Regions from separate parts of the Massilia sp. genome, predicted to be linked through region 3. Evidence: predicted binding sites of a transcription regulator. Region 3 holds the regulator's gene; each other region holds the start of a gene.
What was found. Region 3 encodes LexA, which represses DNA repair genes until DNA is damaged. Its sites were predicted from a motif close to ACTGTATNNNNATACAGT; they were not measured.
Positions count from the first base shown of each region.

Region 1: the regulator LexA is predicted to act here: its motif matches at 4,452-4,469, upstream of recA (recombinase RecA).
Region 2: the regulator LexA is predicted to act here: its motif matches at 1,593-1,610, upstream of ACK4S9_RS03625 (putative DNA modification/repair radical SAM protein).
Region 4: the regulator LexA is predicted to act here: its motif matches at 2,719-2,736, upstream of dinB (DNA polymerase IV).

Region 1 covers NZ_JBKBOV010000004.1:121,145-128,739, reverse strand. The annotation lists gene sucD (succinate--CoA ligase subunit alpha) at 1-439, opposite strand, end outside; gene sucC (ADP-forming succinate--CoA ligase subunit beta) at 458-1,627, opposite strand; gene ACK4S9_RS03965 (DUF2889 domain-containing protein) at 1,707-2,282, opposite strand; gene recX (recombination regulator RecX) at 2,783-3,241, opposite strand; gene recA (recombinase RecA) at 3,264-4,346, opposite strand; gene ACK4S9_RS03950 (response regulator) at 4,582-5,283, shown strand; gene ACK4S9_RS03945 (sensor histidine kinase) at 5,280-6,863, shown strand; gene ACK4S9_RS03940 (DUF4212 domain-containing protein) at 6,853-7,158, shown strand; gene ACK4S9_RS03935 (sodium:solute symporter family protein) at 7,155-7,595, shown strand, end outside.
Region 2 covers NZ_JBKBOV010000004.1:50,549-58,143, reverse strand. The annotation lists gene ACK4S9_RS03630 (UdgX family uracil-DNA binding protein) at 1-354, opposite strand, end outside; gene ACK4S9_RS03625 (putative DNA modification/repair radical SAM protein) at 351-1,580, opposite strand; gene ACK4S9_RS03620 (M16 family metallopeptidase) at 1,901-4,663, opposite strand; gene ACK4S9_RS03615 (hypothetical protein) at 4,820-6,364, opposite strand; gene ACK4S9_RS03610 (EAL domain-containing protein) at 6,374-7,595, opposite strand, start outside.
Region 3 covers NZ_JBKBOV010000030.1:13,388-20,982, reverse strand. The annotation lists gene ACK4S9_RS15880 (IS1595 family transposase) at 1-776, opposite strand, end outside; gene ACK4S9_RS15875 (inorganic phosphate transporter) at 965-1,975, opposite strand; gene ACK4S9_RS15870 (DUF47 domain-containing protein) at 2,009-2,635, opposite strand; gene ACK4S9_RS15865 (replicative DNA helicase) at 2,719-4,104, opposite strand; gene rplI (50S ribosomal protein L9) at 4,210-4,662, opposite strand; gene rpsR (30S ribosomal protein S18) at 4,700-4,990, opposite strand; gene priB (primosomal replication protein N) at 5,033-5,323, opposite strand; gene rpsF (30S ribosomal protein S6) at 5,351-5,749, opposite strand; gene lexA (transcriptional repressor LexA) at 5,989-6,621, shown strand; gene ACK4S9_RS15835 (sel1 repeat family protein) at 6,647-7,381, opposite strand.
Region 4 covers NZ_JBKBOV010000006.1:67,455-75,049, reverse strand. The annotation lists gene ACK4S9_RS05290 (catalase) at 1-472, shown strand, start outside; gene ACK4S9_RS05285 (recombination-associated protein RdgC) at 602-1,498, opposite strand; gene dinB (DNA polymerase IV) at 1,587-2,699, opposite strand; gene ACK4S9_RS05275 (S8 family peptidase) at 2,844-4,610, opposite strand; gene ACK4S9_RS05270 (glycerate kinase) at 5,043-6,383, opposite strand; tRNA gene ACK4S9_RS05265 (tRNA-Val) at 6,505-6,580, shown strand; tRNA gene ACK4S9_RS05260 (tRNA-Asp) at 6,622-6,698, shown strand; tRNA gene ACK4S9_RS05255 (tRNA-Asp) at 6,765-6,841, shown strand; gene ACK4S9_RS05250 (diguanylate cyclase) at 7,069-7,595, opposite strand, start outside.

The sequences.
Region 1 (7,595 bases), on a different contig from region 3:
TGTGACCCGGCATGATGCCGATCTTGATCTCGTCCGGAGTGATCAGGCCTGGGCAGTTCGGGCCCAGCAGCAGGGTCTTCGAACCGGCCTTGGCCATGCGGTCCTTGACTTCCATCATGTCACGGACAGGGATGCCTTCGGTGATGCAGATTGCCAGGTCCAGTTCGGCTTCTACAGCTTCCCAGATCGCGGCGGCTGCGCCTGCCGGCGGAACGTAGATCACCGACACGGTGGCGCCGGTTTCCGACTTGGCTTCCTTGACCGATGCGTAGATCGGGATGCCTTCGAAATCTTCGCCGGCTTTCTTCGGGTTCACGCCTGCCACGAAGGCTTCACGGCCGTTCGCGTAGTCACGGCACATGCGGGTGTGGAATTGACCGGTCTTGCCGGTAATACCTTGGGTGATGACTTTGGTGTCTTTGTTAATCAGAATCGACATTTTTATTTCCTTCGCGAATTAGGCTTGGCCAGCGGCAGCGGCAACGACCTGCTTCGCTGCGTCTTCCATGGTGTCTGCGGAGATGATCGGCAGGCCGGAATCAGCCAGCATCTTCTTGCCCAGGTCTTCGTTGGTGCCCTTCATGCGGACGACCAGCGGCACTTGCAGCGAGACAGCTTTCGATGCGGTGATGACGCCTTCGGCGATCACGTCGCAGCGCATGATGCCGCCGAAGATGTTGACCAGGATGGCTTTCAGGCCCGGGTTCTTCAGCATGATCTTGAAAGCTTCGGTAACCTTTTCTGCGGTTGCACCGCCACCCACGTCCAGGAAGTTGGCCGGCTCGCCGCCGAACAGCTTGATGGTGTCCATGGTGGCCATGGCCAGGCCGGCGCCGTTCACCAGGCAGCCGATGTTGCCGTCGAGCGAGATGTAAGCCAGGTCGAACTTCGATGCTTCGACTTCAGCCGGATCTTCTTCGTCCAGGTCGCGGTAGGCGACGATTTCCGGATGACGGAACAGGGCGTTCGAGTCGAAGTTGAACTTGGCGTCCAGGGCGATGACCTTGCCCGAACCGGTCAGGATCAGCGGGTTGATTTCGGCCAGCGATGCGTCGGTTTCCCAGTACGCCTTGTACAGGCCCTGCAGGTTGGTGCGGGCGTCGACGATGGATTCTTCCGGCACGCCGATCTTGCGGGCGACGTCGTCTGCCTGCTCATCGGTCAGGCCGACCGACGGTTCGATCACGACATTGTGGATCTTTTCCGGGTTGCTGTGCGCGACTTCTTCGATGTCCATCCCGCCTTCCGACGAGGCCATCAGCACGACCTTCTGGGTGACGCGGTCGGTCACCAGGGAAACGTACAGTTCCTTCTTGATGTCCGCGCCTTCTTCGATCAGCAGACGGCGCACTTTCTGGCCTTCCGGGCTGGTCTGGTGGGTCACCAGCTGCATACCCATGATCTGGTCGGCATATTCCTTGACCTGTTCCATCGACTTGGCAACTTTCACGCCGCCGCCCTTGCCGCGGCCGCCTGCGTGAATCTGTGCCTTGACGACCCAGACCGGGCCGCCCAGCTCTTCAGCGGCCTTGACCGCTTCTTCGACGCTCATGCACGGGATGCCGCGCGGAACGGTCACTCCGAATTTTCGGAGAATTTCTTTGCCTTGATACTCATGGATTTTCATGCTGGCTTCCCTTCTTCTATTACTGAATTAGAAATACGGTTGATTTAATAAATAACTACTATCGACAAAACAGCGAATCCTAACCCGACACGGCTTTGATCGACCAGCGCGGATAGTAGGTGGCCACGGCGGGTCCGTCGCTGCGCAGCGCATGGCAACGGTCGAGCTCGAAAGGCCGTTCGGCCGCGCTTTTACCAGGATCGGCGTCGGCACCGCCGCGATCGTCGAACTCATCGTCGGCGTAGGCCTGCAGCGCTGCGGTAGGCAGCACTTGGGCCAATTCGGTCAGGTGGGTGCAGCCGAGCACGCCGGAAAGGCGGTCTTTCAGGTGCAGCCGGAAGTGGTTCATGAGCGACAGGCCAATCAGCTTCTTGTAAGCAGGGCCGATGGTCTCGCAAAAACCGGGATACGGAACGGCATCGGACGCGGCTTCAGCGTCCACGATGGTCAGATTGCGGTCGATGGTGACGCGCAACTTGAGGTCGTGCACAGGGCACCCTCCCGGGCGGGTGCCGGAGAGAAGCGGAATGTCACGGGTTTTGACGTCGCGGATACTGGCGTCCAGATCCCACAAGCCATCGTCGCGCGCGTAGGCATCGACGGTGATGGCGCGCGTATGCCGGAGCGAGCGCGATACGGGAGGAGACAGGGGCATAAAAACCAATGCCGCTTACGCGGCGGTTAGTGGCGCAGCCAGTGTGCTTCATGCACGTTGCCGTAGCTTCTACGACAACAACCGCTCATGCGGCGCTGCTTAAACCGTGAAAGTTTAGCACAGGTGTGTTGGCCGTTGCACTGCAACAGAAGCCTTTTTGCCGGGTTGCGGGTCAGATGGGCCCGGATTCTTGCTGAGCCGTCAATATTGCTTTGGCTGGACGGGTTCGGCCGGTGGCAAGACCAATCATGGTAGGGGCGCCTGGACCGTCCCGGTAAACGCACAGCGCCAGCGTGCAGCGCCATCGTCCGTTGAGGAATATGCCTGGGCATATCGGGGATGACGCTCCACGCTGGCGCCGGAGCAAGGCTTCTCATTATAGAGAAGCGTGAACGATCGAAGGGTGATACATCAGGCCTGCGGCCACGCCTGGCATATCGTCAGAGCAAGCCTGGGGCCAGGCCGGCTCATCAAGACAACAGGCTTGAACCCGAGCCTGTTTACAGCTCGTCGTCGTCGGGAGCGCCCTGCATCGCGGTCCGCGCAGCGCGTTGGGAGAAACCACGCTGCAGCAGGAAACGCATCTGCTTGGCACGCTCAGCCGCATCGACGGCGACGGTGCCGAACTTGCGCCGCCAGACTTCGATGGCGCGCGCCGTTTCGCTGTCGGCGAGCGCGGCCTTGATCTCATCCAGCGCTTCACCGTTGACGCCGTGGCTTTGCAGCTCGGCCATCACGCGGCTGTTGCCGAAGCGACTTGCCTTCCTGTTAATCAGGGATTCGGCAAAACGCTCCTGCGACAGCCAGTTGTTCTTCTCAAGGAAATCCAGGAGGGCTTCCACGTCATCGCCCTCCTCGGCATAACGGGCCAGCTTGCGCCCCAGCTCGAGCCGGCTGTGCTCGCGCATCGACAAGTAGCGAAGCGCGCGCGCTTTCAGGCTCAGCTGGGGTGCAGGCATAGGCACTCTACAAGCTCAGCGATTACTCGCCGACTGCCTTCAGCTTGTCCTTGCCGCTGTCTTCGACAGCAGCCAGGACCGGCGGCAGCTCGCGCACGCCCAGCGCGGCACGGACCTTGTTCTCGATTTCGCGTGCCAGTGCCGGACGCTCTTTCAGGAACTGACGGGCGTTGTCCTTGCCCTGGCCGATGCGTTCGCCGTTATAGCTGTACCACGAACCCGACTTCTCGACGATCTTGTTGTCGGCGCCCAGGTCCAGGATTTCGCCTTCGCGCGAGGTGCCTTCTCCGTACAGGATGTCGAAGTGGGCTTCCTTGAACGGCGGCGCGATCTTGTTCTTGACGACCTTGACCTTGGTTTCATTACCGATCACTTCGTCGCCCGACTTGATCGAGCCGGTACGGCGGATGTCCATGCGCACGGAGGCGTAGAACTTCAGCGCGTTACCGCCGGTGGTGGTTTCCGGGCTGCCGAACATCACGCCGATCTTCATGCGGATCTGGTTGATGAAGATGACCAGGGTGTTGGTGCGGTTGATCGAGCCGGTCAGCTTGCGCAGCGCCTGCGACATCAGTCGCGCCTGCAGGCCCGGCAGCGAGTCGCCCATGTCGCCTTCGATCTCGGCGCGCGGGGTCAGTGCCGCCACCGAGTCGATGACCACGAGGTCGACCGAGCCCGAACGCACCAGCGCGTCGGTGATTTCGAGGGCTTGCTCGCCGGTGTCCGGCTGCGAGATCAGGAGGTCGCCCAGGTTGATGCCCAGCTTCTGCGCATAGGTCACGTCGAGCGCGTGCTCGGCGTCGATGAAGGCGCAGGTGCCGCCCAGCTTCTGCATCTGGGCGATGGTCTGCAGCGTCAGGGTGGTTTTACCCGACGACTCCGGACCGTAGATCTCGACGATACGGCCGCGCGGCAGGCCGCCGACGCCCAGCGCGATGTCCAGGCCCAGCGAGCCGGTGGAAACAGTCTGCACTTCCTCGACCGGTGCGTTGGTGTCCATGCGCATGACCGAGCCCTTGCCGAACTGCTTTTCAATCTGCGCCAGGGCAGCTGCCAGCGCTTTGCCTTTTTCGGCAACGTTTAATGCGAGTTTTTTGTCGTCCATGATGTACTTTCAGCTGTGGAGTAGGCAAGGTAGGGGCGCTACCGCTTAAATCAAGAGAACTGCTGTATAAAAATCCAGTGTCCCCGCACGCGAAATCAAGCCACTACTGTATATAAATCCAGTGGTTTAGGCAAGCGAAAAAAATCGCGGTGTTGTTATATGCGAGGCTCGCATTGTTGCGATAAATCAAACACAATAAGGCCTGTTGATGGTCTAACGTTTTACAGGTGCCCCCATGCGAATTCTGCTCGCCGAAGATGATAGCGTACTTGCCGATGGGCTAACGCGTTCCCTGCGCCAGTCCGGCTATGCCATCGATTGCGTCAAGAACGGCCAGGATGCCGATACGGCCCTGTCCACCCAGGAGTTCGACCTCCTGATCCTCGACCTCGGCCTGCCCAAGCTGTCCGGCCTGGAAGTGCTGCGCCGCCTGCGCGCGCGCTCCTCGCTGCTGCCGGTGCTGATCCTCACCGCCGCCGACTCGGTCGAGCAGCGCGTCGAGGGCCTCGACCTCGGCGCCGACGACTACATGGCCAAGCCCTTCGCCCTGTCCGAACTGGAGGCGCGGGTGCGCGCCCTCACCCGGCGCGGCGCCGGCGGCGGCCCCACCGTGGTGCGCCACGGTCCGCTGGTGTACGACCAGGTCGGCCGCAGCGCCTACATCAACGACCAGATGCTCGACCTGTCGGCGCGCGAGCTGGGCCTGCTGGAAGTGCTGCTGGCGCGCACCGGGCGCCTGGTCTCCAAGGAGCAGCTGGTCGACCACCTGTGCGAATGGGGCGAGGAAGTCTCGAACAACGCCATCGAGGTCTACGTGCACCGCCTGCGCAAGAAGATCGAGGTCGGCGGCGTGCGCATCGCCACCGTGCGCGGCCTCGGCTACTGCCTCGAGAAATACTCCGACGCCCCGCGCGCCACGGCCCCAGAAAACAAGTGAACGAGCACGAACGCGGGCTTGCCGACACGCCGCCAGGCGCGGGGCAGGACCCGTTCGCGCCCTTCCCGGCGGCCGGGCAGCGGCCCTGGGTCCCGCCCAATCCCGAACCCGACGAGAACATCCGCCATTCGCTGTTCGGCGAGATCCTCGACTGGATGCTGGCCCCGCTGCTGCTGCTGTGGCCGATGAGCATCGCGATCACCTACCTGGTGGCCAAGTCGATCGCCAACCAGCCTTTCGACGACGCGCTGGAAGACCGCGTCACCGTGCTGTCGCAGCAGATCCGCACGGTGGCCGGGCGGCCCGTGGTGCAGCTGCCCGGCAGCGCGACCGACGTGCTGCGCGCCGACGACGTCGACAGCGTCTACTTCCAGATCAGCGGGCCGGACGGCGCCCACCTCGACGGCGACCGCGACCTGCCGCGCCCGCGCAATGGCATGTTCGAGGAAGGCGCCCACGGCGGCGCCGTGCTCTTCCGCAATGACAACATCCACGGCACGCCGGTACGCGTCGCCTACTCCTGGGTCAACCTCGACCCGCTGCGCACGCGTCCAATGGGCACGCCGCCCAGCCTGGCCCTGGTGCAGGTCGCCGAAACCCTCGACAAGCGCGCCCACCTGGCCAACGAGATCATCAAGGGCGTGATCCTGCCCCAGTTCATCATCCTGCCGGTGATCCTGGCGCTGGTCTGGTTCGCCCTGTCGCGCGGGCTGTCGCCGCTGGCCGAGCTGCAGGAACGCATCCGCGCGCGCCCGCAGGACGACCTGTCGCCGATCGACCCGCGCCAGGTGCCGGAAGAGATCTCGCCGCTGGTCGGCTCCTTCAACGACATGCTCGAGCGCCTGGCCCAGACCGTCGAGATGCAGAAGCGCTTCATCGCCGACGCCGCGCACCAGATGAAGACGCCGCTGGCCGGCATGCGCATGCAGTCCGAGCTGGCGCTGCGCCAGGTCGACCCGGACGAGATCCACCGTTCGCTGGAGCAGCTGGCCAAGAGCTCGGAATCGGCCACGCGCCTGGTCAACCAGCTGCTGGCTTTGGCCAGGGCCGAAAACCAGCCGCACGCCGGCCTCGCTTTTGAAGACATCGACCTGGCCCAGCTGGCCCGCGCCACCGTGCAGGACTGGGTGCAGGCCTCGTTCGCGCACGGCATCGACCTCGGCTACGAATCGCCCGATGCGCCTTCGCAGGAAACCCTGCATATCGCCGGCAACGCGCTGATGCTGCGCGAACTGCTGTCGAACCTGATCGACAACGCGCTGCGCTACACCCCGCAGGGGGGCAGCGTGACGGTGCGCGTGCGGCGCGACGGCGAGCATGCCTTGCTCGAGGTCGAGGACACCGGGCCCGGCATCGCGCCGAGCGAGCGCGCCAACGTGTTCGAGCGTTTCTACCGCATCCTCGGCAGCAACGTGCAGGGCAGCGGCCTGGGGCTGGCGATCGTGCGCGAGATCGCGCAGCAGCACGGCGCCGAGATCGACATCTTCAACAATCCGCGCAGCCATTCGTCCAAGTACCCGGGCAGCCTGTTCCGGCTGACCTTCCCGCCTCCTGTCCATGAACCCATCGATGCCGACTGATTCTTCGTCTACTTACAGCGATCCGCATGCGCGCCTGGCCGCCGCCCGCGCCGCGCACTGGCAGGCGACGCGCCGGCTGACCGCGGCGCTGCTGGTGGTGTGGCTGTGCACCGGCTTTTGCACCGTGTTCTTCGCGCGCGAGCTGTCGCGCTTCACCGTGTTCGGCTGGCCGCTGTCCTTCTACATGGCGGCGCAAGGCGCCTCGCTGGTGTCGCTCGTCGTGATCGTGTTCTACGCCTGGCGCATGCGCCGCCTCGACAGCCTGCATCCCGAGGCCGCGCGGGAGAGCGCATGAGCGCCGTGAAGCCGCCCTACTTCCGCAAGCTGTCGCGCTACTACCTCTGGTACACCGCCTGCTTCGCCCTGTTCCTGGTCGCGCTGGCCCTGCTCGAGCAGGAAGGCATGCCGCGCCTGTGGATCGGCTACATCTTCATGTTCGCCACCATCGTCCTGTACGCCACCATCGGCGTGGTGGCGCGCACCTCGAACGTCACCGAATACTACGTGGCCGGGCGCCGGGTGCCTGCCCTGTTCAACGGCATGGCCACGGCCGCCGACTGGATCTCGGCGGCCAGCTTCATCAGCCTGGCCGGGGGGCTGTACCTGTACGGCTTCGACGGCCTGGCCTACATCATGGGCTGGACCGGCGGCTTCGTGCTGGTGGCCCTGCTCATCGCGCCCTACCTGCGCAAGTTCGGGCAATACACCATCCCCGACTTCCTGGCGGTGCGC
Region 2 (7,595 bases), on a different contig from region 3:
GCCATGCGTCCAGCGCCACAGCACGCGGTACAGGAAAGCCCAGCGATCCGGGGCGCGAAAGCACGCGGCCTTCTGCAGCATCTCCAGCAGCGATCTGGGTACGCGCGGACTTGCCTCCTGGGCCAACGGTCTCGGCGATTGCGTTTCCTGCAATCGGGTGCCGCCATTATCGGCCGGCGCGGCCGTGGCCGGCGCACCCGAGAACAGGTCGCCTCCTTCCAGCGTGCCCCAGCTCGCCGCCTCGGGCGGCACGCCGGCCTGCAGCAGCGCCCGCGCCGCCTCGCGCCATTCGGCGAAATTCGTCACCGCCGGCGGCCGGCCCTTCATGCCAGCTGCGGCAGCGCCGGCGCTCATGCCGCCTGCAGTTCCGGCCACAGGTTCATCTGCTCGGGCGCGTCGGCCAGGTGGCGCCGGAGGACGTGGGAACTGGCCGCGCCCTGCACCGGCTTGTAGTCGGCCGTGACGATGAAGGGCGCCAGCTTCTTCATGCTGCAGCGCAGGCGCGACAGGTCTTCCCAGCGGATGCGGCGGATGCGGCGCAGCTCGACGATGCGCTTGGCGTTGCGGATGCCGATGCCGGGCACGCGCGCGATCATGATCTCGTCGGCGCGGTTCAGGTCCATTGGGAAGTGCTCGCGGTTGGCTAGCGCCCAGCCCAGCTTGGGGTCGACGTCGAGCGCCAGGTTGCCCGATTGGGGCATCAGTTCGCCCGCGGTGAAGCCGTAGCCGCGCAGCAGGAAGTCGGCCTGGTACAGGCGGTGCTCGCGCAGCAGCGGCGGGGGAGCTAGCGGCACGCTCTTCGGGCTTTGCGGGATCGGGCTGAAGGCCGAGTAGTACACGCGCTTGAGTTGATAGCTGCCATACAGCGTCTCGGCGGTGTTCAGGATGGTATGGTCGTCGCTGGCGTCGGCGCCAACGATCATTTGCGTGCTCTGCCCGGCCGGCGCGAAGTTCGGCGCCTTCGGCTCTTCACGCTTTTCGTCGAGCTTGCGGCGGATCGAGCCCATCGCCAGCTTGATGGTGTGGACGTTCTTTTCCGGCGCCAGGCGGGTCACGCTGTCGTGGGTCGGCAGCTCGATGTTCACCGACAGGCGGTCCGCCCAGCGGCCCGCCTCTTCGATCAGCAGCGGGTCGGCGTCCGGAATGGTCTTGAGGTGGATGTAGCCGCGGAACTGGTGCACCTCGCGCAACTGGCGCGCCACCGCCACCAGCTGCTCCATGGTGTAGTCGGCCGACTGGATGATGCCCGAGCTCAGGAACAGGCCGTCGATGTAGTTGCGGACGTAGAAATCATGGGTCAGCTTGACCACCTCTTCCACCGAGAAGCGGGCGCGCGGCACGTTGGACGTGCGGCGGTTGATGCAGTACTGGCAGTCGTAGATGCAGAAGTTGGTGAGCAGGATCTTGAGCAGCGAGACGCAGCGGCCGTCCGGAGTGTAGCTGTGGCAGATGCCCATGCCGGTGGTGGCGCCGAAGCCGTCCTTGTCCTCGGACGAACGCTTGGGTGCGCCGCTGCTGGCGCAGGACGCGTCGTATTTCGCGGCGTCGGCCAGGATTTCCAGTTTGTCCTTGAGTTCCATTGCATGCCTTGAACTGTATGGGCATACAGTATACTATCGCGCGCGTATGCACAGGGTGGATGGGTCAAGTGTGCGGGCTTGATTGCGGTTCAAAGATGGGACGGGTGGTATAAAGAGGCGGGTCAGCGCGCTCGCGTAAATTGGGTTCCCGCCTTTGCGGGAACGACGGTTTTAAGGCTAACGTATGGAGTTAGCGTTATCTCATTAGCTGCCCGCAAACCCGTCGTTCCGGCGAAGGCCGGAACCCAATTCCCTAGCGCAGAGACGAACGTAAAAAAGCCCGGCCACCAGACCGGGCTTTCCACTACAGCAAGCTCCGATCAACGAATCGGCTTGCCGTCCGCATCCACCACGGTCACGTCACCCCAGCCGAGCGAGCGCACGCCCGCTTCGATCTTGCGCAGGTCGCCGATCACCATCCACACCGCCTCGTCCGGCTTGATGAACTTGGACGATGCCGCCGCCAGCTGCTCCGGCTTGAGCGCGCGCACGTTCGACGCGTACCTGGTCCAGTAGTCGTCGGCCAGGCTCAGGTTGACGGCGTCCAGCCCTGCCGCTTCCAGGGCGGCGAGGGTGGAGAAGCGGCCCGGCAGGCGCGAGCTCATGTTGCGCATGATGCTCTCGTATTCAAGGCCCACCAGCGGGCGCTCGCCCGCGACGCCGCGCAGTTCCTTGGCTACCTCCCGCATGGCCTCGATCGTCTTGTCGGTCTGTACCGGCGCGATGATGTAGAACGGACGCTGGCCGCGCACGTCCGGCAGGCGGGCTTGGGTGCCGTAGCTCCAGTGCTTGTCCAGGCGCAGGTTGCGGTTCAGGCGCGAGGTCGCGATGCCGCCGAAGTTGGTCATCACCGGCTCCATCGCCAGGTCTTCCGGCTGGCCATAGGCCTGCGACACGTGGGTGGCGACGATGGTCGACTGCGGCGCGTCCGGCTTGTCCACCAGGATCAGGCGCTTGCCGCGGGTCGGCGGCACGGTGGCCATCTTCTTGGCCGGGGCGCTGCCCGGCTGCCACTTGCCGAAGCTCGCTTCCAGCGCCGGCAGCAGCTTGTCCATGGTGGTGTCGCCGGCGACGACGATGGTGGCGCTGCCCGGCTTGAACCAGGTGCCGTGCCATGCCATCAGGTCCTCGCGGCTCAAGCCTTGCACGCTGCCTTCGAAACCGGAGGCCGGCTTGCCATAGGCATGCTCGGGTCCGTACAGCAGCGACGGGATCAGGCGCAGGGCCAGGCTGTTCGGCTGGGCCTTTTCCTGGCCGATGGCGGCGATGCGGCGGCTCTTCGACAGCGCGAACTGTTCTTGCGGGAAGCTGGGATTCAGCGCCGCTTCGGCCATCAGGGCCAGCGAAGGCATCAGGTTGGCGCTGGTCGCCTGCAGGCGCACCAGCGACTGGTCCTGGCTGGTACCGGTGCTCAGGCGCGCGCCCAGGTTTTCCAGCGCGTCCGACAGCGCGAAGGCATCACGCGACTTGGTGCCCTTGTCCAGCAGGTCCAGCGCCAGCGAGGCGGCGCCGGCCTTGGCCGCGGTGTCCGAGGCCGCGCCGGCGTCGACCGCCAGCGAAACGTTGACGATCGGGGCGGTATGGCGCTCCAGCAGGACGACCTTCAGGCCGTTCTTCAGCTGGGCGCGCTGCAGCGCCGGGAACTTGACGTCAGGGGCCTCGCCCAGTGCGGGCAGCTGCTTGCGGTCCAGGGTCGACTTGGTGGCGGCCAGCTTGGCCGCCGGGCGCACCGTCATGGTGTAGTGGTTGGCGCGCAGCCAGCGGTTGGCGGCCGCCTTGACGTCCGCCGGGGTGCTGGTGGCGAACAGCTCGAGGCGGTCGAGGTAGGCGTCCGGCTTGCCGCCGTAGGTCTCGCTCTCGGCCAGCACGTCGTTGCGGCCGCCCATGCCGCCCACGCGCTCCAGGCTGCGCGCGAAATCGGCCAGGTCGCGCGTCTTCACGCGCTTGAGTTCAGCCTCGAGCGGGCCCTTGTCGAGCAGCTCGGTGACCACGCGCTCCATCTCGCGCTCGACCTCGAGCGGATCGACACCCGGCTTGACCGTGACGATCAGGTTGAAGCTGCCGCCCAGCTCCGCATCGTTCACGTAGGCCGAGACGCTGGTTGCCATGCCCTTCTCGTACACCAGGCGCTTGTCCAGGCGCGCGTTCTTGGAGCCCGCCAGCACGCCGGCCAGCAGGTTCAGGCGCTGGGTGTCGGCGTCCTTCCACGAAGAGGTGTGCCAGCTGCGGTAGATGCGCGCCTGGGGCACGTGGTCTTCCATCTCGTCGCGGATGTTGCGGTCCAGCTGGGGGATCCACTTTTCAAGGCGCGGCAGCGGAGGACCGGGCGGGATCGCGCCGAAATACTTGTTCACCAGCTCGTAGGCGCGTTCCGGGGTGATGTCGCCGGCCAGCGAGATCACCGCGTTGTTCGGGCCGTAGTAGGTGCGGTACCACTCCTTGATGTCTTCCAGCGAGGCGGCCTGCAGGTCTTCCATGTAGCCGATCGTCGACCACGAATACGGGTGCGAGTAGGGGTACATCTTGGCCGAGATCTCCATGCGCACGCGGCCATACGGCTGGTTCTCGCCCTGGCGCTTCTCGTTCTGCACCACGCCGCGCTCGCGCTCCAGCATCGCCTGCGAGATGTAGTTGCCCAGGAAGCCCATGCGGTCCGATTCCAGGAACAGGGTGCGCTCCAGCGCCGACACCGGCACGTCTTCGAAGAAGTTGGTGCGGTCGACGTTGGTGGTGCCGTTGCGGTTGTTCGCGCCCAGGTCGTCCATCGCCTCGCGGAAGCCGTGCGGGTAGTTCTCGGAACCGTTGAAGAAGAAGTGCTCGAACAGGTGGGCGAAGCCGGTCTTGCCGCGCTTTTCGTTGCGCGAACCGACGTGGTACCACATGTTCACGCCGACCACCGGCACGCTGTGGTCGGTGTGGACCAGCAGGGTCAGGCCGTTGGGCAGCACGAATTTCTTATGATCGATGGTGTAGGCCTTGCGGTCGAAGACCGTGGCCTTGGCGTTGCTGGCTGGTGCGGCGTGGGAAGGCAGGGCTGCTGCGGCTGCGAGACCGAGCAGGAGGGGCAGAGCGAGTATTTTCATGGCGTCTCGTGGACAGTTGTTGTATGTATGCGTCCGTCGAGTCACGCGCCGGTTGGACGCGCGGTCGGCAGAGCCGACCACCCTACAGGAAACGTAGAGCTGGCGCCAGAGGGAATGGATGCATATGTTGGGCCGCGATGACGCAGCCAGGATGCGTCAGGCGTGGCCCTGCGCCTGCGCCAGCAACTGCGGCTCCATGCGTGCCGCGATCTTCTTCAGGTAGCTTGACGCCGCCGCCACGCCGGCGCCGCCAGCGCGCTGCAGCCAGGCATAGGCCTCGACCAGGTCGCGCTGCACGCCCTGCCCCGCCGAATACATCACGCCGAGGTTGAACTGGGCGCGCGCATGGCCCTGGCGCGCCGCGCACAGGTACCAGAAATGCGCCGCCTCGTAGTCGCGCTCGATGCCCTTGCCGCAGTCGTGGCGCAGGCCCAGCTCGAACTGGGCCAGCGCGTGGCCCTGGTCGGCGGCTTTATGAAACCAGTCGGTCGCCTCGCTTGGATCGGCATGCTCGGCGCGGTCCAGCAGCACGCCCACCATGTACTGGGCCGGCGCGTAGTCCTGGGCAGCCGCGCGGCGGTACCACGCCAGCGCCTGCGCCTCGTCGCGCGCCACGCCGATCCCGCCTTCGTAACGCAGGCCGAGGTCGAACTGGGCGCGCAGGTGGCCCTGCTCGGCCGCCTTTTGGTACCAGTGCGCGGCCCTAGCAGAATCGTGCGGCACGCCACTGCCCGCATCGAACAGCTGGCCGAAGTGGTACTGGGCCGAGGGCATGCCCTGCTCGGCGGCCTGGCGGTACCAGTGCGCGGCCGTGGCGGCATCGCGTTCGACGCCCTGCCCGTGCTCGTAGCGCACGCCGAGGTTGTCCTGGGCGCCGGCATGGCCCTGTTCGGCCGCGCGGCGGTACCAGTGCAGCGCCAGCGCTTCGTCGCGCGGCACGCCGTGGCCGCTGTCGTAGACCAGGGCGAGGTTGAACTGGGAACTGGCATGGCCCTGGCTGGCGGCGCGTTCGTACCACAGGATCGCCAGCTCGCTGTCCTGCTCGACGTCCTGTCCCTTGTCGTAGCGCAGGCCGAGATTGAACTGGGCCGGCGCATAGCCCTGCTCGGCGGCCTTGCGGAACCAGTCGACCGATTGCGCCCCGCCGGTGCGCAGCGCGAGGCTGAACTGCGAGCGCGCATAGCCCTGCTCCGCCGCGCGCCGGTACCACTCGGCGGCCGCGTCCTGGTCCTGGGGCACGCCCTTGCCGGTCTCGTACATCATGCCGAGGTTGTGCTGCGCGCCCGGCTCGCCCTGGCTTGCCGCCTGGCTGAACCAGTGCAGGGCCTGCTGCACGTCGTTCGGCACGCCCTGTCCTTTCGCGTACAGCCAGCCCAGGTTGTACTGCGCCGGCGCGTAGCCCTGTTCGGCGGCGCGGCGGTACCAGTAAGCTGCCTGGCCGTAGTCCTGGGCCACGCCCTGGCCCTTCTGGTACATCACGCCGAGGTTGTACTGGGCCAGCTCGAGGTCGGCGCTGGCCGCCATGCGGTACCAGGCCACCGCCAGTTCGTAGTTCTGGGACACGCCCTGGCCGCTCGCGTACATGAAGCCCAGGCTGTGCTGGGCGCTCGGCACGCCGCGCTCGGCCATGCCCTTCACGCGCAGGAATTCCGCAGTATGGCGACCTTCCACGTCGCCTGCTTGGGCAGGAATCTCGAGCATGGCGTCCGCTTACGCTTGCACTGCCCGCAGGCCGAACAGCGTCGGCTGGGTGCGCAGCGACTTGATGAATTCGCCCAGCGGGATCGGGCGGTAGTACAGGTAGCCCTGCATCGTCATGCAGCCGTTGGCACGCAGGTAGCGCGCCTGTTCCTCGGTCTCCACGCCTTCCGCGATCAGGTTCAGCCCGAGTCCGCGCGCGATCGAGATGATCGCCAGGATCACGGGATAGTGGCCGCCCTCTTCGTGGATCTCCTTGACGAAGGACTGGTCGATCTTGACGGTATGGATCGGGAAGCGGTGCAGGTAGGACAGCGACGAGTAGCCGGTGCCGAAGTCGTCGATCGCGATCGACACCCCCAGCTGGCACAGTTTGTTGAGCTGCTCGATCGCGTACTGCGGGTTGCGGATGCAGATGTTCTCGGTGATCTCGACCTCGATCTGGCCCGGCGCGATCCCGTAGCGCACCAACGCGTTGCGCATCTTCTCGAAGAAGTCGCCGCGGTCGAGGTACTGCGGCGACAGGTTGAGCGACAGGCGCACGTGGTCGGTGCCCGAGGCGTTCCACTGCAGCATGTCGCGGCACAGGGCGCCGATCATCCAGTCCGAGATCGGCAGCATCAGGCCGTTCTCTTCCGCGAAGGGGAGGAACTCGCCGGCCGACAAGAGGCCGCGGGTCGGATGGTTCCAGCGCATCAGCGCTTCGGCCCCGACGATGCGGCCGGTCAGCGCGTCGATCTGCGGCTGGTAGTACATCTCCAGCTCGTCCTGCTCGAGCGCGCGGCGCAGGGCCTGCTCGAGGGCGATCTTCTGGTGCGAGATGTCCAGCATCGAGGTGTGGTAGAAGCTGTGGCCGTTCTTGCCCTGGGCCTTGACCTGGTACATCGCGATGTCGGCGTGGCGCAGCAGTTCGTCGATCGATTCGCCGTCGGTCGGATAGATCGCGATGCCGATCGAGGCCGAGATGTGCACCTCGTGGCCGTCCAGGTCGAACGGCGCCTGCAGGGTCTCGAGGAACTTGTCGGCGACCATGCGCGCGTCGTCGCGGTCGCGCAATTCCGGCAGCACGATGGTGAATTCGTCGCCGCCCTGGCGCGCCAGCGTGTCGCCCTTGCGCAGGCAGCCCTTCAGGCGGGTAGCGGCCTGCTGCAGCAGCTCGTCGCCCTTGACGTGCCCGAGGGTGTCGTTGACCAGCTTGAAGCGGTCCAGGTCGATGAACATCACCGCCAGCTCG
Region 3 (7,595 bases):
CCACGGCGTACCCGTACCCCGGCGCGCAGGTTCACCGCCTCGTGCGCAATGCCATGCTTGCGGGCGAAACTGCGATAGGCGCCATGCCCGTCGCTGACCAGGAGCACCTGCCGCTCGAGCCTGGGCAGCAGGTGGCGCTCCAGCTGCGCGGCCGTCAAGGCGCCGCGGCCGACCACGGCATCGACGGTCTGGCCACTGCGGTCGCGCGCGACCAGAATGCAGTCGAGCTCGCGTGAGATGCCGCGCTTGCCTGCGCGTCCGCCGCGCCGGCGTGCCGGGCGGTCCAGCTTGCGCGCGCCCTTTTGCGATTCCAGCACGAACATTTCGTCGACCTCGGCAATGCCGCCCAGGCGCCGTGGCTGATCCTGCTCCGGGCCTTTGAGGAAGCAATGGCGCCAGCGAAAGGCTGTGTTGCGGTGCACCCCGACTTTCTTGGCAGCGGCGCGTACCGACGTCGAATCGATCACGGTGCCCAGGTAGTCGAGCCATTTTTCGCGCAGCCGCAGCCGCGCCAGCGGTGTGCCGCTCAGATCGTTATAGGTGCGGCCGCAGGCGCGGCAGCGGTAGCGCTGCAGGCCGTTGGCTTGCCCATGCCGGTAGTAACGCTCGCAGGCGCAACTGGGGCAACGGCGCCGCATTGCACCGATTTGGCCGATGAGGGCAATCACCTGGTCCAGCCCGGCAGCGGGATGCAGGGCGGCCAGTGTTTGCAGGCGCTGGGGCAGGTTCAGTGCAGGGAGTCTGGCAAACCACTTCTTGAAATGCGGTGCGCGCATGGTCGTTCCCGTCTGTGGTGACAAGCGTTTGACCATGCAGCAGCTCAGCAGTTCGGCGCTCATCCATAGTGAAGGATGACAGCGCCTCTCTTTTTGGTACTGCCGCCATCAAGAAAAAACGGATTCACCTTGCGGTGAATCCGTTCAGTCTTGCCGAGGGGCCGCCCGATCGTCGGGCGGCCACCGCCTTACATGATGTGGGTGCCGATCCACCAGGCGATCGCCGCCATGAAGGCCGATGCCGGGATGGTGAAGACCCAGGCCCAGACGATGTTGCCGGCCACGCCCCAACGCACCGCCGACATCTTCTGCGAGGCCCCCACGCCGACGATCGCGCCGGTGATGGTATGGGTGGTCGAGACCGGGATGCCGAAGTAGCTCGACATCAGGAGGGTCATGGCGCCGCCGGTTTCCGCGCAGAAGCCGCCGACCGGCTTGAGCTTGGTGATCTTCTGGCCCATGGTCTTGACGATGCGCCAGCCGCCGAACAGCGTGCCGAAGGCGATCGCCGCGTAGCAGGAAATGATGACCCAGGCCGGCGGATGGGTGGCGGTGGCGCTGACGGTGCCCGCGGCGATCAGGAGCATCCAGATGATGCCCATGGTCTTCTGCGCATCGTTGCCGCCGTGGCCCAGCGAATAGGCTGCGGCCGACGCCAGCTGCAGGCGGCGGAACCAGGTGTCGACCTTGCGCGGCGTCGATTTCACGAAGGTCCAGGACACGATCAGCATGATGATCGTCCCGAGGGCGAAGCCCAGCAGCGGCGCCACCACGATGAAGGCCACGGTCTTGAGCAGGCCGCCGGCGATCAGGGAACCGGTGCCCGCCTTGGCCACCGCCGCGCCCACCAGGCCGCCGATCAGCGCGTGGGAGGACGAGGACGGGATGCCGTAGTACCAGGTGATGATGTTCCAGGTGATCGCGCCGACCAGCGCGCCGAAGATCACATAGTGGTCGACCACGTGCGGGTCGATGGTGCCCTTGCCGATGGTTTGCGCGACCTTCATGTTGACCACGAAGATCGCGATGAAGTTGAAGAAGGCGGCCATCGCCACCGCGTGCTGGGGCTTGAGCACGCCGGTCGATACCACGGTGGCGATCGAGTTCGCCGAATCGTGGAAGCCGTTCATGAAGTCGAACACCAGTGCCAGCAGCACCAGGAAGCCCAGCACGTAAATGCTGATGTTAATAGTTTCCATGTTTATTCTTGTTGTGCGTGTGCGCTTTGAACCTTACGCGTTTTCGACGATGATGCCTTCGACGATGTTGGCCACGTCTTCGCAGCGGTCGGTCACGGTTTCGAGAATCTCGTAGATGGCCTTCATCTTGATCAGGTTGCGCACGTCCGGTTCGTCGCGGAACAGCTTGGACATGGCGGCGCGCATCACGTGGTCGGCGTCGGACTCGAAGCGGTCGATCTCCTCGCAGATGGCGACGATCTTCTGGGCGTTGCCCATGTCGTGCAGCAGGGAGACGGCCTCCTGCACCTTCTTGCACGCCGACAGGCACAGTTCCGCCAGGCGCGCGGCTTCCGGGGTCACGGCGTGCAGGTCGTACAGCGACACCGTCTGGGCCGCATCTTCCATCATGTCGAGGATGTCGTCCATGCTGGTGATCAGCTTGTGGATGTCATCGCGGTCGAGCGGGGTGATGAAGGTCTTGTGCAGCAGGTCGACGCATTCGTAGGTGATCTTGTCCGCCTGTTTTTCGATGCTCTCCACGGCGTGGGTGCGGTTTTCCAGGTCGTCGAAGCTGGTCATCAGACCAACCATTTCTTGCGCACCCTTCACGCACAGGGCGGCGTGCTGGTTGAACAGGTCAAAAAACTTGCCCTCCTGGGGCATCAGGCGTCCGAACATATTATTCTCCGTTGTGAATCTCTAGGGACATCGATACCGCCGCCACGGCTGGCGGCGGCTGAGTGTTTACTTCTGATATCGGCTTAGTCGCCCTGGTAGATGGCGAGGTTGCCGCTGTAGTTGCCGAACTTGGTGTAGGAGCCGATCCAGGTAAGGCGAATCGCCCCGATCGGGCCATTACGCTGCTTACCGATGATGATCTCGGCGGTTCCTTTATCCGGCGAGTCGGGGTTGTAGACCTCGTCGCGATACAGGAAGATGATCACGTCCGCATCCTGTTCGATAGCGCCGGATTCGCGCAGGTCGGACATGACGGGACGTTTGTTGGGCCGCTGTTCCAGCGAGCGGTTCAGCTGGGACAGGGCGATGACGGGGCAATGCAGCTCTTTCGCCAGGCCTTTCAGGCTACGCGAGATCTCGGAGATCTCGGCCGCGCGGTTGTCGCCCGGCTGGCTGCCCTGCATCAGCTGCAGGTAGTCGACGATGATCAGGCCCAGCTTGCCGCACTGGCGCGCCAGGCGTCGTGCCCGTGCGCGCATCTCGATCGGATTGAGCGCCGGCGTTTCGTCGATGTAGAGCTGGGCGTCATTCATTTTCTGAATGGCGTGCGTCAGGCGCGGCCAGTCTTCGTCGTTCAGGCGGCCGGTACGCAGGCGGTGCTGGTCGAGCTGGCCCACCGAGCCGAGCATACGCATGGCCAGCTGGGCGCCGCCCATCTCCATCGAGAACACAGCCACCGGCAGGCCGGCTTCGATCGCGACGTTCTCGCCGATGTTGACCGAGAACGCGGTCTTGCCCATCGACGGACGGCCGGCCACGATGACCAGGTCGCCCGGCTGCAGGCCAGAGGTCATGCGGTCGAGGTCGATGAAGCCGGTCGGCACGCCGGTGATCTCGCCCTGGTTCTCGCGCGAGTACAGCTCGTCGATACGCTCGACCACCTGGGTGAGCAGCGGCTGGATCGGGTTCCACCCCTGCTGGCCGCGGGCGCCGGTTTCGGCGATGGCGAAGATCTTCGATTCGGCCTCGTCGAGCATCTGCTTGACTTCCTTGCCCTGCGGGTTGAAGGCGTTGCCCGAGATTTCGTCGGCGACGGTGATCAGGTTGCGCAGGATGCCGCGGTCACGCACGATCTCGGCGTAGCGGCGGATGTTGGCCGCCGACGGCGTGTTCTGCGCCATCGCGTTCAGGTACTGCAGGCCGCCCACCTCCTCGGCCTTGCCCAGCATGTTGCAGGCTTCGTAGACCGTGATCACGTCCGCCGGCTTGCCGGCGTTGATCAGGCGGACCATCTGCTCGAAGATGATGCGGTGGTCGTAGCGGTAGAAATCCTCTGCGTGCATGAAGTCGGCAATGCGGTCCCAGGCCGCGTTATCGCGCAGGAGACCGCCGATGACGGACTGCTCTGCTTCGATGGAATGCGGCGGGATGCGCAGGGAATCGACTTGCGGATCGGATGGGGAATTCATGGCGGGCATTATACCGTTTCCGGTCACACGGCTGAAATAATTGGCGAGTTTCCGGAGATAAAAAAAGCCGGGCGAACCCGGCTTTTTCATTTATACAACAGCAGCTTAGGCGGCTTCGCCAACCACAGCGATGGTGATTTCCGAGACGACGTCGGTGTGCAGAGCGACGGCAACCGGGAATTCGCCGGTGGTCTTCAGCGGGCCGGTCGGCATGCGAACCTGCGACTTTTCGACCGGGAAACCTTGCTTGCTCAGGGCTTCGGCGATGTCGAAGTTGGTGACCGAACCGAACAGACGGCCGTCCACGCCCGCCTTCTGGGCGATGGTGACGGTCATGCCGCTCAGCTTGTCGCCTTGCGCCTGGGCAGCCGACAGCTTTTCAGCTGCTGCTTTTTCCAGTTCGGCGCGCTTGGTTTCGAACTCGGCCACGGCGGCCTGGGTGGCGCGGCGTGCCATCTTTTGCGGGATCAGGAAGTTACGTGCGTAACCATCCTTGACTTTGACGACGTCGCCCAGGTTACCGACGTTGACGACTTTTTCGAGCAGGATAACTTGCATATTTATTCTCCAGGTATTCTGACTGACGTGCCGCTGTTTAAGCGTTGTGCAGGTCGGTGTACGGCAGCAGCGCGAGGTAGCGTGCGCGCTTGATGGCGGTGTCGACCTGGCGCTGGTAGTGCGCCTTGGTGCCGGTCAGGCGTGCCGGCATGATCTTGCCGTTTTCCTGGACGAAGTCCTTCAGGGTGTCGACGTCCTTGTAGTCCACTTGCTCAACGCCGGCGGCGGTGAAGCGGCAGAACTTCTTGCGCTTGAACAGCGGGTTCTGCTGTTTGCGCTTCATTTTTTCTTTAGCTTTGTTTTTGTCGAACTTTTTACCGAATGCCATTTCGAGGCTCCTGTATCTAATCTAAGTTGCGCCAACCTACTGTTAGGCGGCACTGAAATCAATGATGTGAAACACCAAGGCTTTGCTGTTGCGGTTTTTCCGTGCGAGGAATCCGTCGAAGCGGTAGGCTGCGCCGAGTTCGGCGCTTTCCAGCCTGCCCGAAATCTCGCCCGCGCCGAGCGCGGGGATTTCAAACGCGACCTGCCTTGCCACTCCGGCCTCGACCTGCTGCGAATCGTGCATCAGGATCGCGCCCACGATGGGGACGCCGGCCGGGGTGAAACGCAGGACGTCTCGCTCCGCGATTGTCGCGATGAGCTGGAACCGGTTCACTGCGCTTGACGAATTCCCGAGAAAAACTTAGGCGGCAGCGGCAGCGGCAGCGGCCGGGGCAGCAGCAGCTGCTTCCGCGCGGTGGCTCTTGGCTGCGTCTTCGCGCTGGACCGACTTCATCATCGGCGACGGTGCGGTTTCGGCCTTCTTCATCTTGACGGTCAGGTGACGCAGGACGGCATCATTGAACTTGAATGCGGTTTCCAGCTCGACCAGGGTCTCGTTGTCGCACTCGATGTTCATGCAGATGTAGTGAGCCTTCGGCAGCTTCTGGATCTGGTAAGCCATCTGGCGACGGCCCCAGTCTTCCACGCGATGGATGTTACCGCCGCGGCTGGTCACCGTGGTCTTGTAACGCTCGATCATCGCCGGAACTTGCTCGCTCTGGTCCGGGTGGACGATAAAAACGATTTCATAATGACGCATGCAACACTCCTTAAGGACGTTTAAACAAATGCCCACCTCGGCGTCAAGACGAGTGTGGGAAGGGAAAGCCTTCGATTATAGCCTGAAAAATCACCGGATGGGAACCCGGGCATGCCCCGGCGCCACGGATGCGCGGTGCTGCACAAATTTTTTACAGTTTTCCCGTGTTTGCCCTTGCGCATATCAGAATACTGTACAAAAATACAGTCTGCTCTTACAACTAGTGCCGTATAACACCCATGCTCAAGCTCACTGCAAGGCAAGAACAGATCCTTAACCTGATCAAGGAAGCGATCGAAAACACCGGCTTTCCGCCGACCCGCGCCGAAATCGCGGCCGAGCTGGGCTTCCGGTCGGCCAATGCCGCCGAGGAACACCTGCAGGCCCTGGCGCGCAAGGGCGCCATCGAGATTTCGCCGGGCACCTCGCGCGGCATCCGCCTGGTCGGCGCCTCGGTCGAGCAGATCCCGATGCCGCCGCCCAACCTCATGATGTCGCTGCCGCTGGTCGGCCGCGTCGCCGCCGGTTCGCCGATCCTGGCCCAGGAACACGTCGAAGCCACCTACTCCGTCGACGCCGCCATGTTCTCGGCGCGCCCCGACTTCCTGCTGAAGGTCAAGGGCTGGTCGATGCGCGATGCCGGCATCTGCGACGGCGACTTCCTGGCGGTCAAGAAGATCGACAGCGCCAAGAACGGCCAGATCGTCGTCGCCCGCCTGGGCGAGGAAGTGACCGTCAAGCGCTACCGCAAGACCGGCAACCTGGTCGAACTGCTGCCGGAGAATCCCGATTTCAAGGTGATCCAGGTGACGCCGGAAGACGAGTTTGCCCTGGAAGGCCTGGCTGTCGGCCTGATGCGCAGCTGGCATTGATTCGCCAAGCCGCCAGCGCGGCGGCTTACTGGATCTTCTTGTCCGCCCAGTGGGAATCCTTCTTGGCGGACTTCACCATCTGGTTGTGCTCGGTCACATAGGCGTCGGTCGCCGAGCGCCATGCGGCGTAGTCCGCCAGCACCAGCTTCGAACTCACCTTGGCTTCCTCGGTCAGGTTTTCCTGCAACTGCGCCAGGTGGGCATTCGATTTTTCGAGCTCTTCCTTGTTCATCAGCTTCCGGATGTCGCTCGGGACGCGCTGGGTCAGCGGCATCGCCGCGTTCAGGTTGGTGACGTACTTGTTGTAGCAGTCCTGCCAGGTCTGCACGGCCGCGCCGATGCGGTCGATGTCGGCATTCACCTTCGACATCGCCGGAATGCGCGGCGTGGCGCAACGGAACTCGCCCGACTTCAGGTCTTCGCCGTCGTAGCCCTTGATCCAGTAGTCGATGTCCTTGCGGCGCTTGACGCGCTGGTCGAGCAACTCGAGTGAGGCGATCGCGACCTTGTTGCCCTTGGCGGCGGCTTTCTTGAACAGATCGGTGGCCTTCGCTTCGTCGACCTCTCCCGCCTCGCCGTAGAAATACATCTGGCCCAGCGCCTGCTGGGCGGCCGGATTGCCGGCATTGGCCAGTTTGGTGTAGATCTTCAGCGCGCCCGCGTAGTCCTTCTTCTCGAACAGGGCGTTGGCGTCTTCGAGTTCGCCGGCAAAGGCGGCGCCGCACAGCAGCAGGGAGGCAAGGAACAGCTTGGTCTTCATGGGCAGGGAGATCAGGTGAAAAGAAATCCCATGATAGCGGCATGTGCCGCCCTGCTCAACCGCTGAAACAAAACGGCGCCAGTGGCGTCGTTTTGAAGGAGCGGCACTTTTTCCGTAGGGTGGGCGGCTCCACCTCGAAGGCCGGCATATCGACAACGTGACTGCCGCCCACGCGTTCAACGCTCCGAAGAACAGTGGCACGGCTAACCTGCTG
Region 4 (7,595 bases), on a different contig from region 3:
TTACGTGGACGGCCGCGGCCAGGACAAGCACATCAACTACGAACCGAGCCTGATGGGCGGCTACAGCGAAGCGCCGAAGCCGGACAAGGAATACAACCAGTACGTGGAAGGCCACCTGGGCCGCTACCAGACGACGCGCACGATGGACGACTACGCGCAGGCCGGGGCGCGCTACCGCACCTTCGAGGACTGGGAGCGCGACGACCTGGTCAATAACGTGGGCGGCGACCTGAAGATGTGCCCGGCGCCGATCCAGCTGCGCATGGTATGGCACCTGTGGCACTGCGACGAGGACTACGGCCGCCGCGTGGCCGAGGTGGCGGGCATCGACCTGGAACAGGCCAAGGCCTTGCCGCCGCTGCCCGGCAAGCCGGCGCCGCACCAGAACCGGCCGGGGCCGACTTACTCGAGCGGCAAGCCGGAACAGGGGGATGAGCCGTCGACCAGCGAGGAGATGGCGGGGGCGAAGTGAAGAGGTGGCAGTTTCGGTTAACTTGAACTACCGTTACCGCACCCTCTACCCGTAACCATCAATCCGTCATTCCCGCCTGCGCGGGAACGACGTTCATGGGTAACGAAGATAGTGGAAACGAGAGTCTGATTACGCCTTGGCTTCGCCGCCCAGCGCCTCGACCACATCCGCCATCAGCTTGGCCAGCTCGCCGGTCATCAGGGTGATGTCGTTGTCGAAGCGCTCGTCGTCGCTGTAGGTGACCGCTTCGCCTTCCTTGATCACGTCCAGCGGCTTGACGCCCTTGATCGCCAGCGACTCGGTCAGCACGAAGCTGATGCGGTCGTTCCAGGTCATGGCCAGGCGGGTGCACTGCTTGCCGGCCGCGATGTGGCGGCGGATGTCGTCCGGTTCCAGGGTGTGCTTCACGTAGCGCACGGCGGCGCGGCTTTCGCCGGTGGCGCGCAGTTCGGTGTCCTGGTCGATGGTGAAGCCGTAGGGCGCTTCGTCGGCTTCCAGCCAGCCGGTCATCACGGCCACCGGCGAACGCTGCACGCGCAGCGATTCGAGCGGCATGCGGTCCACGGCCTTGAGCAGCAGCTTGATGACGTCGTCCGCCTTCGACGGGCTGGCGGCATCGACCACCAGCCAGCCGTTGACCGGGTCGATCCAGACCCAGACGTTGCTGCGGATCGAGAAGGCGCGCGGCAGCAGTTCGTCGGCCACGCGTTCCTTCAGTTCCTTCATTGCCTTCTTACCCGGCGGGAAACCCTGCTGCTCTTCCAGCTCGGCGGCCTTGGCCTTGGCGACCTGGTTGATGACCGAGCTCGGCAGCAGCTTCTTCTCGGTGCCCAGCATCATCAGCATCTGCTTGTTGACGACATGCACCAGCTTGCCGTTGCCGCGTGGCGAATCCCAGCCCTGGCGCAACAGCTCGTTGCTGCTCGCGGGCGTGAAAGCCTGCGACTGCAGGGCTTCTTCCATCTGTTCAGGGTTGAACGCCCAGGGAGCGGGCAGGCGATAAATCTGGAGATTCTTGAACCACATACGCTGTTATCCGATTGTTTCAGTATTTCAAGGGAACGACATTCTACGCTGCTCAGCGGAAATTGCGGCCGGCAGCACGGGGAAAAAATTATTCTATTGACGAGTCGCCAACAGCCTCGACGATCGCCGCCGGCAGCGCGTCGTCGAACAGGCGCAATTGCTCGACCGTCTCGGTATCGCTCAGGCGCACGCCGAGGCCCAGCAGGCGCACCGGACGGTTATGGCGGGCCCAGCCGGTTTCCATCAGGCGTGCATAGGTCGGGATATGTGGCGCATAGCCAACACACTCGACCGTGGTCTGCTGGAAGTCCGAGAACTTGATCTTCACAAACAGTTTGTTGATGAATTTTTCGGCGCCATTGCGCTTGATGCGGGCCAGCAGGTGCTCGAACAGGTCGGGCAGCAGGCGCAGGCAGGCATCCAGGTCCGGCACGTCCGGCGTGTAGGTTTCCTCGGTGCTGATCGACTTGCGCTCGCGCGAGGTGTTCACCGCGCGCTCGTCGATGCCGCGGCAGAGCTTGTAGAGCCGGTAGCCGAAGCTGCCGAAATGCTCGGTCAGCCGCTCGATGCTCCAGTGGCGCATGTCGGCGCAGGTCTGCAGGCCGAGCCGGTGCATCTTCTCGGCCGTCACCTTGCCCACGCCATACAGTTTTTTCACCGGCAGCGCGGCGACGAAGGCGTCCACCTCTTCCGGGCGCACGAGAAAAAGGCCGTCCGGCTTGTTCCAGTCGCTGGCGATCTTGGCCACGAACTTGTTCGGCGCCACCCCGGCCGAGGCGGTGATGCCGACGGTCTCGAAAATGCGGCGCCGGATCTCCTGCGCGATCAGGGTGGCGCTGCCCTTGCAGTGCGGCGAATCGCTGACGTCGAGGTAGGCCTCGTCGAGCGAGAGCGGCTCCACCAGGTCGGTGTAGTCGCGGTAGATGTCCATGATTCTCCGCGAGGCGATCCGGTATTTTTCCATCGCCGGCGGAATCACCAGCAGCTGCGGGCACAGCTTCATGGCCTGGGCGGTGGCCATGGCCGAATGGATGCCGTAGCGGCGCGCCTCGTAGTTGCAGGTGGCGATCACGCCGCGCTGGTCGGGACGGCCGCCGACCGCGAGCGGACGCCCGCGCAGCGAGGGGTCGTCGCGCATCTCGACCGATGCATAGAAACAGTCGCAGTCGCAGTGGATGATTTTACGGAGCGGAGAATTCACATTGACGGCAGAGCCGACTACTGTCATTCCATACAGTATCCGTTGAAAGCTGAGTTATTGCAAGGCACCAAAAAAGAACGCGCGGCATGCCGCGCGTTCCCGGATGAAGGCGGCGCAGGGGAGCGCGCCGTTTCGTCCTGACTATTACCAGCTGAGCTTCAAGGTGTACTTGCCGCTGGTCGAGCCGGTGCCGCCGCTGTAGTACACGACGCGCACGTAGCGGCTCGCCGTGGTGCTGCCGGTGTTGGCCGAGCTCGCGCTGTCGACCGCGCCGCTGCCGTTCTCGCTGCGGCTGAGCAGCGTGCCCGAGCTGTTGTAGATGTACAAGTCGTAGTCCGAGGTCGAGTTCGGGGTCATGGACGCACTCAGGGTCTTGCCTGCCGGCAGATCGACACGGAAGTAATCCGTATCGGTCGAGCTGCCCATGGCGCCGTTCACGGTGGTGCCGCTGGTCGAGACCAGATTGGCGGTGCCCAGGGTGTTGTTCGACTCGGTCTCGTTGATGACCGTTCCGCTCGGTGGGGTGGTGCCGCCGATCGCCGCGTTGACCGCCGCGGTCGCGTCGACGATGCCGGTGCCGCAACCCGAGCAGGTCGCCGGGAAGGCGCGCGCGGTCGACTTGAGCATGCTTTCCACCTGGTCCGGGGTAAGGGTCGACTTGGCCGCGAACATCAGCGCCGCCACGCCGGCCACGTGCGGAGTCGCCATCGACGTGCCCTGGTAGCCGGCGTAGTTGTCCGAACCCGGGGTCGACGAGCCCGAGTTCAGGGTCGAGATCACGCTGTAGCTGCCGTCGCCGCCCGGGGCCGCCACGTCGACCAGGGTGCCGTAGTTCGAGTAGGAGGCGCGGCCGCCGGTCTTGCCGGTGGCTGCCACGGCGATCACGCCCGAGCAGTTCGCCGGGCTGGCGTTGCTGACGTTCATGTTGTCGTTGCCGGCCGCCACGACCACGACCGAGCCGCGCGAACGGGCGCCATTGATTGCGGTCTGGGTGGTGGCGTCGCAGGCGCCGCTGCCGCCCAGCGACAGGTTCAGCACTTTCGCCTTGTTGGCATTGGTTGGCACGCCGGTCACGGTGCCGCCCGAGGACCAGGTGATCGCGTCGGCGATGTCCGAGGTGTAGCCGCCGCACTTGCCGAGCACGCGTACCGGGATCATCTTGGCGTTGTACGCCACGCCGGCCACGCCCAGGCTGTTGTTGGTCTTGGCGGCAACGGTGCCGGCCACGTGGGTGCCGTGCCAGCTCGAACCCGATGCCGGCGAGCCGGCATAGCATTCGCCGGCGGCCACCCAGTCGCCCGGGTCGCTCGGATCGCTGTCGCGGCCGTTGCCGTCGTTGCCGATGGTGGCGCTGCTGATGAAGTCATAGCCGGCCAGGTGCTGACCGCTCAGGTCGGCGTGCGGGCGGTAGCCGGTGTCGATCACGGCCACCACCACGCCGGTGCCGGTCGACTTGTCCCAGGCGGTCGGCAGGCGCAGCCCGCCGACCGAGTCGGTGTAGTGCCACTGCTGCGCGTAATACGGGTCGTTCGCCGTCGCCATGTGGGTCATGATGCGGTCCGGCTCGGCGTATTCGATGTTCGGGTCACGCGCCATCATTTCGGCGGCAACTTTCTGTACGTCATTCAGGTGTTTTTTGCCGTTGAGCTTGAAGACACGGGCGCCGCTGGCAATCGCGTGGCTTTCCCGGACGGTCATGCCGAACTCCTGGCCTGCGCGCTCGAGCTTGGCTTTGCGCTCCTGGGCCAGTGCGGCGACCGCGTGCCCCCGCGCTTGACCCTTGGTCTTCTCCACCGAGAGGTCGTCCTTGTACTTGACGATGATCTGGTCAGTCTCCATGACGAATTGCTGTTTGCCGGCCGGCTTGTCGTTACCGACGCCCGCCGCAGCCGTCACGGACGCGACTGCCAACGATACTGCGACACAAATCTTCAACATTGCAGGTTGCATCGAATGCGATTGCTTCATGTTTCTTCCTTATTGTGTGTTTTCCGTCAAGCGACTGAACCTCGCCTGTGTCATTGATTTCCGGTCATTGCCGGTGCCGTCTGAATGCGGCGAAAGGCAGCGTAATACGAAAGGAAAAAGTTCGGCGTGACAATTCGAGACAATTCAGCGTATTAACAACACTTGGAGAAACCGATGCTTCAGAAACATGTTTTCTTCGGCGAAACGTTAAAACAGGCAAATAACGTATGCCACAATTGTGTTGATATACCTCAAAAACCTTTCCTTTTGGATAAGGTAAACAAGTGCGTATTGTTCAGGCTTAATGACAAATAAAAAGGCCGCGCAGAGCACGGCCTCATACAGTCGATAGCGCCGATGATGCGACGCTGGGATCTACAACACGTCGGTTTCGATGACGATGGCGCGGAAGTCGTTGACGTTGGTGCGGGTCGGGCCGGTGACGATCAGTTGGCCGAGAGCGCCGAAGAAGCCGTAGCCGTCGTTGTCCGCCAGGCGCGCGCGTGCATCCAGTCCCTGGGCGCGGGCTCGCGCCAGCGTGCCGGGCGCGAGCCAGGCTCCGGCATTGTCCTCGGTGCCGTCGATGCCGTCGGTGTCGGCGGCGAGCGCATGCACGCCCGGCAGGCCGTCGAGGGCGACGCCGAGGGCCAGCAGGAACTCGGCATTGCGCCCGCCCCTGCCCTGCCCGCGCACGGTGACGCTGGTTTCGCCGCCCGAGAGGATCACGCAGGGCGCGCCCAGCGGCTGGCCGTGCCGCACGACCTGGCGCGCGATGCTGGCATGTACCAGCGCCACCTCGCGCGCCTCGCCTTCCATGCTCGACGACAGGATCAGCGGCGCGTAGCCGGCCGCGCGCGCGGCGCTTGCCGCGGCATCGAGCGACTGCTGGGCGGTAACGATGACGTGGGTGGCGTTGCGCGCCAGGCGCGGATCGCCCGGCAGCGGCGCCGCCAACTGCGCGTCCAGCAGCACCGTGCGCGCGGCGTCGGGCACCGGGATCCCATACTTCTCGAGGATGGCGAGCGCATCGCGGCCGGTGCTGCCGTCGGGCACCGTCGGGCCCGATGCCACCACGGCCGGGTCGTCGCCCGGCACGTCCGACACCACCAGGGTCACCACGCGCGCCGGGTAACAAGCCAGCGCCAGCCGCCCGCCCTTGATCGCAGACAGGTGGCGGCGCACGCGGTTCATCTCGCCGATCGGCGCGCCGCAGCGCAGCAGTTCCCGGTTCAGCGCGCGCTTTTCCTCGAACGTGATGCCAGGGGCGGGCAGCGACATCAGGGCCGAGCCGCCGCCGGACACCAGGCACAGCACCAGGTCGTCCGGTCCCAGTCCGGCGGCGGCATCGAGCATGCGGCGCGCCGCCTCCTCGCTGGCGGCGTCCGGCACCGGATGGCCGGCTTCGATGACCTCGATGCGGCGAGTCGGCGCGCCGTGGCCGTAGCGCGTGACCACCAGCCCTTCGAGCGCCCCCCGCCAGTGGCGCTCGACCGCCTCGGCCATGCGCGCGGCCGCCTTGCCCGCGCCCAGCACCAGGGTGCGTCCCCTGGGCGGCGGCGGCAGGTGCGGCGCGACCAGGTAGTAGGGGTCGGCGGCGGCCATGGCGGCGTCGAACAGGTGCTGCAACAGCGGGTGGGCGGTGGGCATGGCGTTTCTCATCCGGGGCGAAGCATGATATTTACACAAAAGCGCCGGGATCGCGAAAACGGCGCCCATCCTCCATCGATTTTCTATTTTTTTCGAAAACCCTTGCAAACCTTGAATTCGAGCCTCTATAATTCGGGCCTCTTCGGACGCAATGACAAGCGTCAGACAGAAACCTCTGGATAGAGAAGCCGGGCGCTTAGCTCAGTTGGTAGAGCGGATCCCTTACAAGGATTAGGTCGGGAGTTCGAGCCTCTCAGCGCCCACCACGCCATTCAGCAGGTTGATCGAAGTACTGATCAGAGTAAACGGAGCGGTAGTTCAGTTGGTTAGAATACCGGCCTGTCACGCCGGGGGTCGCGGGTTCGAGCCCCGTCCGCTCCGCCAGCATCACGGGAAAAGGTCTGATTCGTCGGACCTTTTTCTTTTAGTAGAGTAGGGAAACAGAACACCGGAGCGGTAGTTCAGTTGGTTAGAATACCGGCCTGTCACGCCGGGGGTCGCGGGTTCGAGCCCCGTCCGCTCCGCCAGCTTAAGAGGAAGGGTCCGAGAAGTCGGACCCTTTTTTCGTTCAGCGATCAGAGTGTTCACCCCTGCGGGTGAACACGAGCCGTGGGCTCGAAGGGATTCGCCTGCAAGCGAATCCGCGGCCCGCGGCACGTGGGCGAGCCCCGTCCGCTTTGAACACTTCAAAGAAAAGTGGTCCGCATTGGCGGACCATTTTTCTTTGCACTTCAGTCTTCTCAGGCCAGTCTTCTCATGCCCGCCGCTGCTGCGGCTTCCCCACCTCCACCCGATCCCGCCCCCCGCTCTTGGCCGCATACAGCGCATGATCCGCCCGTGCCAGCGCCATCCCGAGCGTCTCGTTCGGATCGAGCACGACAACCCCGATACTCACCGTCATCGTGTACGGCGTGCCGCTGGTGATCACGACCGCCTCGCGCACCGCTCGCCGCAGTCGTTCCGCAGCGTGCAAGGCCCCCGCCACATCGGTCCCCGGCAGCACCATCGCAAATTCTTCCCCACCCAGCCTGCCGATGGTCTCATGGGCCCGCAGGGTCGCGCGCGCGGTGCGGGCGAAAACGGTGAGCGCCTCGTCGCCCGTGGCATGGCCGAAGCGGTCGTTGATCTGCTTGAAGTGATCGATGTCCATCATCGCCAGCGCGAGCGGCTGGCGCTGGCGCAGCGCGGCCTGGCGTGCGTTCTCGGCACGCTCGAGGAAGGCGTGGCGATTCGGCAGGCCAGTCAGGCTGTCGGTGGTGGCCAGGCGCGCCATGTCGGTAT